3 regions of the Advenella kashmirensis WT001 genome follow, and region 3 is predicted to be linked to each of the others. Evidence: predicted binding sites of a transcription regulator. Region 3 holds the regulator's gene; each other region holds the start of a gene.
What was found. The regulator LexA, encoded in region 3, represses DNA repair genes until DNA is damaged. The targets are predictions, from matches to a motif close to ACTGTATNNNNATACAGT.
Positions count from the first base shown of each region.

Region 1: the regulator LexA is predicted to act here: its motif matches at 2,109-2,126, upstream of imuA (translesion DNA synthesis-associated protein ImuA).
Region 2: the regulator LexA is predicted to act here: its motif matches at 1,719-1,736, upstream of TKWG_RS20765 (LexA family protein).

Region 1 is NC_017964.1:1,207,721-1,211,939, reverse strand. It holds gene TKWG_RS24615 (hypothetical protein) at 1-53, opposite strand, end outside; gene TKWG_RS24610 (DNA polymerase Y subunit UmuC family protein) at 71-295, opposite strand; gene TKWG_RS24605 (Y-family DNA polymerase) at 337-969, opposite strand; gene imuA (translesion DNA synthesis-associated protein ImuA) at 992-2,092, opposite strand; gene TKWG_RS05720 (PepSY domain-containing protein) at 2,248-2,547, shown strand; gene TKWG_RS05715 (transglutaminase-like domain-containing protein) at 2,775-3,638, opposite strand.
Region 2 is NC_017965.1:35,726-39,944, forward strand. It holds gene TKWG_RS20750 (hypothetical protein) at 98-451, opposite strand; gene TKWG_RS20755 (hypothetical protein) at 881-1,213, shown strand; gene TKWG_RS20765 (LexA family protein) at 1,748-2,176, shown strand; gene TKWG_RS20770 (Y-family DNA polymerase) at 2,173-3,444, shown strand; gene TKWG_RS20775 (replication initiator protein A) at 4,213-4,219, shown strand, end outside.
Region 3 is NC_017964.1:1,866,585-1,870,803, reverse strand. It holds gene uvrB (excinuclease ABC subunit UvrB) at 1-190, opposite strand, end outside; partial or broken gene TKWG_RS08745 (amino acid aminotransferase) at 292-1,490, shown strand; gene lexA (transcriptional repressor LexA) at 1,629-2,300, shown strand; partial or broken gene TKWG_RS25935 (benzoate/H(+) symporter BenE family transporter) at 2,329-2,916, shown strand; gene TKWG_RS25930 (benzoate/H(+) symporter BenE family transporter) at 2,883-3,527, shown strand; gene TKWG_RS08730 (transglycosylase SLT domain-containing protein) at 3,613-4,206, opposite strand.

The DNA of each region.
Region 1 (4,219 bases), 660 kb from region 3:
GTTCCCCCCCGCTCAGGAAACAGATCGTCAGCAACCGGCGCCGTCTCCTGCACTCTGGCCGCATCAAGGGTTACGGCAATAATAGGGCAGCCGGTTTCAAATGATGCAGATGCTCCTGCAACAAGCGCATCAGATGAGCCGGATCCCGGGTGGGAGCGGCGGTTGCCAATTCCACCCGGGATGGTTCGCGCGCATGACGACCACGCTCATGCTCAAGAAGCAGGACAAGCTGGGTGACCGCCCGCTGATGTCCCGCCAGCCACCCGCAAAGCTGCTCGATCAGCCGGCCTGCCACCCTGGCAACGGCGTCTGCATTGTCAGTTCGCTCAACCAGCTCTATCCGCCCCTGAAACTGCAGCGGCGCGACAACCCATTTGAATATTTCAGGTGTGTTCCCGTAGGCGGCATCAAGCGCCTGCAAAACCTGCCGGCTGGTGCGTCGCTGCAACCCGGCGCGTGGCAGTTGCCGCAAGGCCCCCAGAGTGCACAGCCAATGCTGCTCAGCCAGGCTTCATAAGGCTGCGCAGCCGGCAACGACCCGACTGGCAAGGCATCCAGCCGACGAACCTGGGTACCTGGTTTCAGACAGCGGCGCAAGTTCGCGCACGCAGCGGTCGCCAGCAGCCAGGCGCCGCCAGCCGTTGTCGCAATAGCGCAGCCTGCACTCAGGCAAAGCCCGTGCAAAGTACCCTGGATACGTCGGTAAAGCCGCCGGATGCCGCCAAAAAGACTAAGACTGGCGGTGACATCCAGCAACAGGGTATCCCGTTCTCCCAGCGCAAGCTCGGGCGTGTACTGCAACAACGCCAGCGATGCCGCCTGGATTGCCGAATGATGAATATGCTCATCATATTCGGTAAGCACAGCCTGGGGACACAGGGTATTGACGCCGCTGATGCGCATGCCGGGCTGCACACCTGCGGCCCGGGCCGCAGGTGAACACACCCGGACCAGGCCATGATCTATCACAACAGCCGCAGTGTTGCGCCAATCAGGACAGAGAGTGTCCAGCGTGGGGTGCAGCAAATGTACGGCGATCCATGTTCGCATGGCGGAACTCGGTAAAAGCAGCGGAATGGGGATCAGCAGCGTCCTCAGAATAGAGGTCCCTGCCGAACGCATCCGGATGAAGTGAGATATGGACAGGATGTTCACTGACACTGCCACGACGTTTGACAATATGCACGTGAAGCCCCGTAGGCACCGGATGCAGCGCAAGTCGCAAGGGGGCCGGAGAGGATTGCCGGGCAGCGGACAGGGCCCGAACCAGCACGAATAGCGTGTCACCCTTTTGCGCTGCCAATTGCAAGCGACGCAAGGCGCCATCGCGCAGGGCATGTTGCCATAACACCAGCGCCGCAAAAGCGCCACTGTTCAGGATATGTTCGGCCGCCCACAGGGCATCGGCCGTGCTTTGCGGAGCGAGCCAAAGCAGGCGGGAAGGTGCAACTCCCCAATGCGCCCACGCACAAGCCTGTGGCGCATACGGTGGCTGAATAAGCACGATAGGCCGTTGCTCGGGGCTGGCGCTGTCCAGACCCACAGCCGTTGAAGCGCGATGCAACGACTGCACCCTGTGCCCGCAAAAAACGGGCTTGAACAACTGGAGTTCCCCAATACCGGCACGGGGTGTCATGACCTCAATCAGATTGCCCAGAGGCCAGCCGCCACCGGGCAATTGGGCCGATATTTCAGGATAGCCGGTATGAGCGTAAAGTCCCGGGGAACGGGCAATTTGCGACGCTCGCCACAGCGAAGGGTGAATACGCTCCGGCGCAGCCAGGATAGAAGACGAGGCAGCGCCCTGCCCGACCTGTTGCGCCAGCATGTCTTTGGCTCTTGCCCCTGAAAAAGACACGTCTGAGAATAAGGCGCTGGCAGCAGGCAATCCGGCCGGAGCACCTGAGCGCCCGGCTAATTGCGAAGCACAGACAACCCCTTTGGGCACGCCTTCAGAGATGCTTTCGGGGTTACTTTCGGGGTTACTTTCGAGATTTCTTTCGAAGTTACCGTTAGACAGACTGCCAAAGCGAGAGTCCGACGCTGTTTCAACAAGGGTTCCGGAGGGTTTTTGCGCTGTATTTTTCATCATGGCAATTCCTTTAAGTACTGTATAAGTATACAGTATTTTTAAATCGCCATATCTTCGGAAAACCCAGGTATCAGAATCAAGACGGCCTCAACACGCGCGCAAATGTATTACACTGGTCGTGCTGTTTTTTTCCCCTTTACTCTCAGGAATGACTTATGAAAATGACCTCTTCCCTGCTTTTTTCACTGTTTATCATCGTCCCTGGCATGGCCGCTGCGCAATCGAATCACCAGCAGGAAGCCCAGGCCATCAGTGAGGCAAAAGTGACGCTTGCACAGGCAGTGCAAACGGCCGAATCAGAAACCGGCGCCAAAGCGGTCGAAGTGGATTTTGATCGTGAGAACAACGTCTGGTCATATGAAGTGACAACCCTCAAGCCCGGCACCAAATATGAACTGATCATTGATGCCAATACAGGCAAAGTCATCTCCCGCAAGGAAGAACAAAAGCAATAACGATCAGACAGGCGCCCGGTATTATCCGGGCGCCGCCAGCCAGGGCGCCTTGCCTGTGTTAACAACGGCAATACCAAGACCGCCATCTGATAATCCAGATATTACACTCAAGATATCACGACTCAAATATCTTGATTCTGATATTACAGGCGCCATTGCACCAATTCCCTTGTCCGACAAACGCTTTTCGCCTCACTTATCATAATGGTACAGACGCCTGGCAGTCCCTAACGGCCAATAATCGCCGCCTGTTCATCGCCTGCTTTCAAATGTAAATCCGAATACGGATCCTCCTGCTCAATATTGATGCGCATGCGGATGGGTTTTATATTGCCGAAAATAGTGGCAAAGGGCGTATCCTTGGCATCGTTGCCGCGTGCAATCACCACAAGATTATCGGGTGGCGCCAGCCTTGTGGGGTCAAATTTGATCCATCGCCCGCCCAGGTACACCTCAAAAATCGCGTGAAAATCCTGAGGGGGTTCTTCAAAATAGACATATCCCACGCAAAAACGGGCAGGTATATTCAATGCGCGGCAAAACGTGATGGCTAAATGGGCAAAATCCCGGCATACGCCCTTGCGTTTTTCAAACACGTCTGCTGCTGACGTGGTGGAGTCCGAGCACCCTACTTCATATTGGATATTTGCCTGTATCCAGTCAATAATTGACTCGACCAGCACAATACCGTCGCCCTGCGCACAAAAAAGAGCCTGCACCTGGGCTGACAGCACATCCGATTCACAATACCGGCTTGGCCGCAAGCAGGGGATGGTTTTCTTTGGTAGACGCCCGATGGGATAAATGGCTGCCTCGGACAGTCGCCTGGCATTATTGGTAACAACGCTGACCGTATAATCGACATTAATCGTTCCTGCTTGGGCAGGAAACGATACGAAGCGTCCGCCCATTGCATCAATATTCTTTTGAAAATAAACAGGCGTCATGCTCCCGTTGCTGTCGATATAATCCACCCCCAGGTGCTCTTCCAGAATCAATTGGCTTTTTTTGGAAACCAGCATGTTCAGAAAAAATTCACTCGCCGAAAATATCTCATATTCCAGCGAGGTTCTAATTCTTGTTACCAGCATCGTTACTCCATTTATATGTAATATGATCCGGCAGATCACCGTTGGTCGGCAAGCCGACTGCTTGACAACATAAAATGCAATCGACGCACGCTAAGCCATGGCCACCGCTGCCACGTCTTCTTCTTTTTTAACGATCCCCCCAACACATAAAACCGGTCTGATACTGCAAGAGAAACAGCCGGCCGCCAATCACGCCTGATACACCAGGAACATGTCGCGCCAGCTCATTGCCGCTGTCTGGCGTACCTCATAAGCCAAAGCAACGACTGCTGATTTTTTATTATCCGACGAACACCGTCTTTTTATTCAATAATAGGGGGAAATGAGGCTTTGCATGTTCAAGAACCAGCTGGGGTCGATTTACGCTTGCTGTTTTTCATCTGTCATAAGGACGCGCCTGGGACAAGAACGCATTGCCAAAAAAAAATTTTAGCAACCATGTCAGAACAGCGCCTGCATTCCCAAAGCCATGATCAGACCAGACATATGCAAAATACAACCCCGACATCGCGTAGGCACTGGACCATCGCTGACACTTATCAGCCTGCCGTCGAGCCAGCGCAATACCGGGGCGAAAATTC
Region 2 (4,219 bases), on a different replicon from region 3:
ATAGGCTGATAGAAACAACAAAGGCGGCGCTGCTCTATGAAACAGACTGCCGCCTACCCTTAAAGTTAATTTAACCTAAAGTCCCGCTATATGGAAATTAGGACTTACTCAGGAGTTCATCCACATTGATATGATCCGGCACCCAGGATGGCTTTGACGGATCTACTGGTTTTCGGGGTTCGCTCGATGCATCAGCAGCTGGGACTGGCCGCTGCCGTTTGCTCATATTAGTTTGCTTTTTCTGCGGCTCGTTATCTGCATTTCTTTTGACGAAGCGGTGCAACGTCGATTGGTTCACAACAACGTCATTAAGCGCCAAAAATTCAAGAATTTTTCGCTCCGTAAAGCCCTCGTTTTTGAGCTTGATAATGGCCTCCCGAAAAGGCGTGAGCTGTGAATATTTAGCCGACCTCTCCGAAGCATTCATTTTGATAAATTCATCAACATGCATAGACCAAACCCCATTAATGCGCAGTATTTAAATTAAAAAGCATATATTATGCTATCACATTCAGTATTAATGCGTCAAAATGCGCTTAAATGCACTTAAATGCACAATATTCCCATGTGATGCTGAATAATTGTGCAATATTTCGCAAATATCGAACATAGAATATGCATATTATGCGCATAGCCTATACAGTATCGCGCCAGCCACTAACCACAAAAGCACCACTAAAGGACTAGATGCAGGATAGGGACTTTGCGTAAATGCAAGTTGTCCCGTTTTTTTTCGCGTGCGAAAAGGCTTGCTCGCACAAGCTGGTCTATCAGGAAGATGTGAAGGTTTAAAATAATTGGGCACTATATTAGGCTTAAAATGTGGCCCTGTAGCAGAAAACTGTATCCTTAAACCTTTACACCGACTTACGGCACAACGATGATAAAAACTATTTGGCTATCTTATGATTTGGGAGTCCAAGGTGATTACGAGGGGCTTTACCGATGGCTCGACAATAAAAAAGCCTCTGAATGCGGGGATAGTCTAGCTCACTGCAAAATTGATATTCCCGACGATCAGGTTGTACCCTCTTTTGTGGCTAAAGAACTAAAAAACAATGTCAAATTCACAAACAACGATCGAGTTTATTTGATCTGGCGACCAGAAGAGGATGCTTCAAGTTATATTAGGGGCAGATTCATAATCGGCAAGAGAAAAGGAGCGCCTTGGAAAGGGTATGGTGATCAAGAGCAGACACAGGACGATGAATAAATGGCAAAGACAGTGTTGGTTGATACCTGTTACTGGATCGGACTGTTCGACGAACGTGACCCGCTTCATAATTCTGCGTTAAAACTCGAACCGCAGCTTAGACCCCACACTCTATTGCTTCCTTGGCCTACTCTGTATGAATTCGTCAATACTCGCTTTACGAAAAATAAAAAAGGAGCTGCCCTTGAACATTTTAGAAAATACGTTGAGGGTGGAAAAGCTCAATTAGTCTGTGATCTCCCATATCGAAATAACTCGCTACAAATCGTCTTTGATAACCGGCGCGGCCATTACAGCCTCACGGACGTCATACTACGATCCCTTATGGAAGACGTAAACGTTCCAATTAATGCACTAGTGACATCAAACGATAACGATTTTCACGATGTGCGAGCAAAACGGAATATCGAACTATTAGTTATTTAAATTCGTGCTTTTATTCCCGGCGCGGTATTTGTGACAATCAAGATTTTCATAAGCAAAGCCCTTTGGTTTGGTAGATAATACTGTTTTTATATACAGTATTTTTAAGCCATGAAAACCTACCTTGACCTGCTTCCCCTGGTGGAAACCTCGGCCAGTGTTGGGCTGATTGTGTGCAAGACGCCGGCAGGCTTTCCGTCCCCTGCCCAGGATCTGGCCGTGAACCGGATCGACATTGGCGAGATCCTCGTCAAGAACCCTACCTCCACCTTTTACCTGTGCGTCAAAGGCCACTCGATGAAAGAGGCAGGCATTGAAGACGGCGATCATCTGATTGTCGATCGATCCCTGACAGCCAAGCACAACAGCATCGTTATTGCCGAAATCGACGGCGATGTGACAGTAAAACGGCTGCACAAGAAAAACGGTGTGATACGCCTCAAAGCCGCTAACCTCACCTACCCCGACATAGTGCCGGTTCCCGGCCAGGAATGGATGATTTGGGGCGTTGTTACGCACGTTATCAAGGATATGCTATGACCTATGGGCTGATTGACGGCAATTGCTTCTATTGCTCATGTGAGCGCGTGTTTAGGCCGTTCCTGAAAGGTAAAGCCCTTATCTCGCTGTCCAACAATGACGGCTGTGTCATCTCTCGGACGGACGAGGCCAAGGCAATGGGCATCAAAATGGGCCAGCCGTGGTTTGAGATCAAACACCTGGAAGAAAAGGGACTGATGGCACTTTCTTCCAATTTTGCGCTGTACGGCGACATGAGCGACCGCATGATGAGCGTTATCAGCCGATTTTCGCCCCGCCAGGAGATCTACAGCATAGACGAGAGCTTTGCTGATTTCTCCGGGATTACCGAGGATCTGAGCGCCTACAGCCAGAAAATCCGGGCTGCGGTCTTGCGCGAAACCGGGATTCCCACCTGTGTGGGCATCGGCGCCACCAAAACCCTGGCGAAACTGGCGAATCACATTGCCAAAAAGCAGCCGTCCTGGTCCGGGGTGTGTGACTTGACGCAGCTGGACCGATACCAGCTGGCCGACATTATGAAAAATATCGAAGTCGGTGAAGTCTGGGGCATCGGCAGGCGCATTGCCAAAAGGCTAAACGAGCTGGGCATTTATACGGTTTTTGACCTGGCCCGCATGAAACCCGAAGCAGCCAGAGCCGAATTTTCCATTGTGGTGGGTAAGACCGTGCAAGAGCTGCGCGGGATCTCGCGCATCGATCTGGAAGAAGTGGCCGACCCTAAAAAGCAGATAATCTCGTCACGTTCCTTTGGTTTGCCAATGACTGACCTGGCCGGGTTGCAAAGCGCCCTGTCTGAGTTTGTCGCCATCGCCTGCAACAAACTGCGCGGGCAAAATTCGGTGGCCGCCAGTATGCAGATATTCATTCGCACTAGCCCCTTTGACAAAGGCAAGCAGTATGGCAATAGCCGCCTGGTCACCCCGCCCTATCCGACAGCTGACAACCTGGTGTTTACCAAACATGCACTTAAGGCGCTTGACGCAATCTGGCGGCCAGGATTCAAATATAAAAAGGCGGGCGTCATGCTGATGGACATATCGCCTGCCGATGCGGTCCAGGGTGAGCTGTTTCCCGTGGAACCAGAGCATGGTAAGCGGGCGCAGCTGATGGTGGCCCTGGACGGCATCAATGCTCGATATGGCCGAGGATCCGTTAAAACAGGAAGTATCGGGTTTCACGACCGGGAGCATTGGTATATGCGCCAGGAGCGCAAGAGTCAGGGATATACAACGAACTGGGACGAAGTGCTGATAGCTAGAGCCTAATTACAGCCGTTTTAAGCGTTTTTTTATAAAACCCAAGGGTTGGTACGGGTTTGTTAGAAAAAACGTCTCACGCTACGGCTCCGCATGCCGCAGCCGCATTATTACACTTCCATTACCCCCTATTCTGCCAAACCGAAAGGGAAAGGGGGGCCGTTTGCGGGGGAAACCGTAGGTTTCCACAAAAGGGGTCGAGGCCGCGACCGAAGCGTTAGCGTAGGGAGGACAGGGGAACCGGCACGGTTCCCGCGGCCAGGGCCTTACGGTTTTCCTGGGATAGTCTAGCTTTGCTCAGTGTTGGGGTTAGGGTTAATAAATCCCGCTTTAGCGGGACATGAATTAAAAGGCTTTTATCCTCAAAGGGCGAAGGGAGCGTAGCGACCGAAGGGTTAGGCGGAAATCCGTTCAAATTTGGTACTTTTCCACAGAAAAATATCGAGCCTGTTCTTATTACTATTTATTAAAGCTTATTAAGGGTTTTGAAACCCGCATGAATAAAGGCTTACGAGGGAGTTTGTGCAGGTGAAATGCCGATAGTGTGCAGGTGAAATGCCGATAGTAGTTGCCTGATTGATCAAAAAATAAGCATATTGGATCTAATCTCTTGAATCTTGTTGCTACAGAGGTAGTTTGCAGCTAGAATGCCGATAAAGTGCAGGTGAAATGCCGATAGTTTCGTACTTTAGCTGCACTAAAGAAACGAGCCAAAAAGATGGTGGAACATCTCCTTGGCTCTAACCACAAACCCTTGTTAGAGAAGGATTTACGGCTATGGACG
Region 3 (4,219 bases):
GGGCGATGACATTGGCCATGGTGAAGGTTTTGCCCGAACCTGTGACACCAAGCAGCGTCTGGTACATCAAGCCATCTTCTACGCCCTGGGTGAGCGCTTCAATGGCGGCGGGTTGGTCCCCTGCTGGCGGGTAGGGCTGGTATAGCTGAAACGGGCTGTCGGCAAATTCGATAAATCCGGCTTCGCTCATAGATTGTGCATCCAGGGTTAAATTGGCACTGATTTAGGCGTACAATCGTTCATTATCCACTTTAATTGACCTTCCCTGCAACCTTACCTCTTCTTATTACGATGACCACTCTTTTCAATGCCGTCGAGCTCGCCCCCCGTGATCCGATTCTGGGTCTGAATGAACAATACAACGCCGATACCCGTGATACCAAGGTGAATCTGGGTGTAGGCGTTTATTACGATGATAATGGCAAGATTCCCCTGCTCAAGGCAGTTCAGGAAGCCGAAAATCAGCGTGTGAAGGCGCATGCAGCACGCGGCTACCTGCCCATTGAAGGCATCGGAAATTACAACAAGGGCGCGCAGGAACTGCTTTTCGGCAAGGACGCCGATGTCATCACTGAAGGCCGCGCCCTTACTTTTCAGGCACTGGGCGGCACAGGGGCACTGAAAATCGGCGCCGATTTCTGAAACAGCTGCAACCGGATGCAACGGTTTATATCAGCGACCCGAGCTGGGAAAACCACCGGGCGTTGTTCGAGCGCGCGGGCTTCAACGTACAAACCTATAGCTATTATGACCCGGCCACTCACGGCTTGAATTTTGACGGATTCGTGGCCGCGGTCAAAGCCATGCCGCAAGGGTCCATCATCGTGCTTCATGCGTGCTGCCACAATCCGACCGGCGTTGACCCGAGCCTGGAACAATGGCAACAAATTGCCACCCTGGTCAAGGAGCGCAACCTGGTGCCATTCCTGGACATCGCCTATCAGGGTTTTGGCGAAGGCCTGCAGGAAGACGCTGCCGTGGTGCGCCTGTTTGCTGATCTGGGTATGTCTATGTTCATCAGCTCCTCATTCTCCAAATCCTTCTCCCTGTACGGCGAACGTGTGGGCGCACTCACAGTGGTAACAACCAGCAAGGATGAGGCAACACGCGTCCTGAGTCAGATCAAGCGGGTTATCCGCACCAACTATTCCAACCCTCCTACTCATGGCGGTATGGTGGTGGCGCAGATTCTGAATACGCCGGAACTGTTCGCCCAATGGGAAAGCGAACTGGCGCAAATGCGCGAGCGCATTCGCGACATGCGCAAGCAGCTCACAGACAAACTGAATGCCGCCGGCGTCAAACAGGACTTCAGTTTCGTCATGTCCCAGCGCGGTATGTTCTCCTATTCAGGCCTGACCAAAGAGCAGGTGGAGCGCCTGCGCAATGAGCACGGCATATACGCGGTCAACAGCGGACGTATCTGCGTCGCTGCGCTCAATAGTCGTAACATTGACAGCGTGGTAAAGGCGATTGCTGCCGTGCTGTAATCAGTAGCGTCGCAAATCCGCGGCCTGCAGGCAATTTGTCACTGAAAACGCTTGCCAACCGCTGGTGAATGCGTCAGAATACGGACTGTATATACATACAGTCCGTTTTTTATTCTGTCTCTTTCATTACGGGGAATCATGAGCCTGAAACTTACCGCGCGCCAGCAGGAAATTTTGAATCTGATCAAAGCCGCCGTGGATCGTACCGGCTTTCCCCCAACTCGCGCAGAAATTGCAGCGGCGCTGGGATTCAAGTCTCCCAATGCCGCGGAAGACCATTTGCGGGCGCTCGCTCGAAAAGGGGCCATTACGCTGACGGCAGGCGCTTCGCGCGGCATCCGCCTTGTTGAAGATACCGAATCGGCAACAGCAGGCGCGCCGTCCGGCAGCGCACCCGCCAGTGCCGGCGTTTCCCTGGCCGACAGTCTGCGCCAGCTGATATTGCCCGTGGTCGGCAAGGTGGCCGCCGGCAGCCCTATCCTGGCCACCGAACATATCCATCGCGAACTGTCGGTAGATGCATCTCTTTTCGAGCAGCAGCCCGATTATCTGCTCACGGTCAAGGGTCAGAGTATGCAAAACATCGGCATCATGGACGGCGATCTTTTGGCAGTCAAACGCTCGCCAGATGCTCGCAATGGCCAGATCGTGGTTGCCCGTATTGACGATGAAGTGACAGTCAAGCGCTTTAATCGCCGGGGACGTATTGTCGAACTGCTGCCTGAAAACGACGATTTCTCCCCATTATCGTCTCAGATGAAAATGATTTTGCCATCGAAGGGATTGCAGTCGGCTCATCCGGCCGCATAATCTACACTGATTCCCTTTCGGTGCAGCTATGAATGCCTGGCAGTATTTCAAAAAAGACTTTTCCACCTCGGCGTCCATAGCAGGACTAATTACCGTCCTCGTATCGCTCACAGGACCGGTAGCCATTATTATTCAGGCAGCCAAGGCCGGCGGACTCAGCCAGATGCAACTGACAAGCTGGATCTGGGCTATGTCCATCACCAGCGGTGTGTGCGGCCTCTGGCTTAGTGTCCGCTACCGCACGCCCATTGTCTGCGCTTTTTCCACCGGCGGTGCGGCGCTGCTTATTGATGCGCTTCCTCACTATTCCTACAACGATATCATTGGCGCGTATATCTTTGCCGCACTGCTGGTTGTGTTGCTTGGCGTCAGCGGCCTGTTTTCCCGCCTGATGCAGCATGTGCCGCGCAGTATCGTCTCGGGCATGCTGGCCGGCATACTATTCGCATTTGGCGCCCATCTGTTTGTCTCTCTGCAACAGGCCCCGGCGCTGGTATTGCCAATCATTCTGGCCTACCTGATCATCAAGCGCGTCATACCGCGTTATGCGGTACTGGCGGCACTGCTGACTGGCATTGTGGTGTGTATTGCGTTGGGTCAACTCAACACGCAGGTACTCAGTTTCAGTCTGGTCATTCCGGAGTTTACAGTGCCAGGCCTGTCAATACCGGCGCTTGTCGGGTCGGTATTCCACTGGCTTTTGTGGCGCTGGCTTCGCAATACGCACCGGGTGTCGCCGTCCTGCAATCTAGCGGATATCACCATACACCTATCTCTCCACTCATTACCACCACAGGTATCTCGACCGTTCTGTTTGCTCCTTTTGGCCTGCACGGCACCACCCTGGCCGCAATCACAGCCGCCATATGCACCGGCCCGGAATGCCATCCGGATCCGCAACGCCGATATGTGGCAGGCATTGTTTGCGGCGTATTCTATATATTTTTTGGTTTGTTTGCGACGTTGGTGACCACACTGTTTATTGCCATACCCGAAACATTCGTTGCCTCGCTGGCCGGCCTGGCGCTGCTGGGTGCCCTTTCCTCTGGCCTGGCTGGCGCCATGGCCGAGGAATCAGAACGTGAAGCCGGCGTTATCACCTTTCTGATGACCGCATCCGGCGTCTCTTTTTTTGGTGTGGGCTCGGCGTTCTGGGGCTTGATTGCCGGTGTGGCTGCGTATGCCATTCTGGTGTGGCGGCGCAAACCGCAGAGAGCAGCGCCATAACGACATGACGGCTTATAAGCCGGGGTATTGGCTATACTCCGGATGATCTCTCTGCGTTCTTTTGGGGATCAGAGTCGCGATCGCACTACATCAACTGGCTACGACACTGATTATACTGAGCCGTGTAGCGAGCCGCCCGCTCCCGCACAATTTCAGCCGTCCGCATAAGCCAGGCTTTGGCCTGGTAGCTTTGGTTGCGATAGCCGCTCCAGCCTTCGTGATAATTAAGGTACTGTCCGTAAGCATCCCATTTGGATGTGCCGTTAAGAACCTGCGCTTTGGACATATACCAACCCATGAAATCCAGCGCATCGTCAAAATCATCGCGACTGGCGCTCTGACCGGTTTCGCGTTCGTAATCGCCCCACACTTCGTCTTTGGCCTGGGCATAACCGTAAGCTGAACTGACCCGCCCCCAGGGAATAAACCACAGCAGATAGTTTTTAGGCGGCTTGGCATCGTGCCGATATGACGACTCCTGATACATCATGGCAAAGGGTACCGGAATAGGAACGCCCCATTTTTTCTGCATATCCAGCGCCGCAGTGTGCCATTGCGGCTTCTCCTGAAATATCGCGCACAAGTCTTCCGCATTTTTTGGCGGCGCCGTAGCGCAACCAGCCAGTGTGACAGTACCGGCCAGCATGCCGATTGTAAATATTGTTTTCAATTGCAGCATGGGTTAATTACCT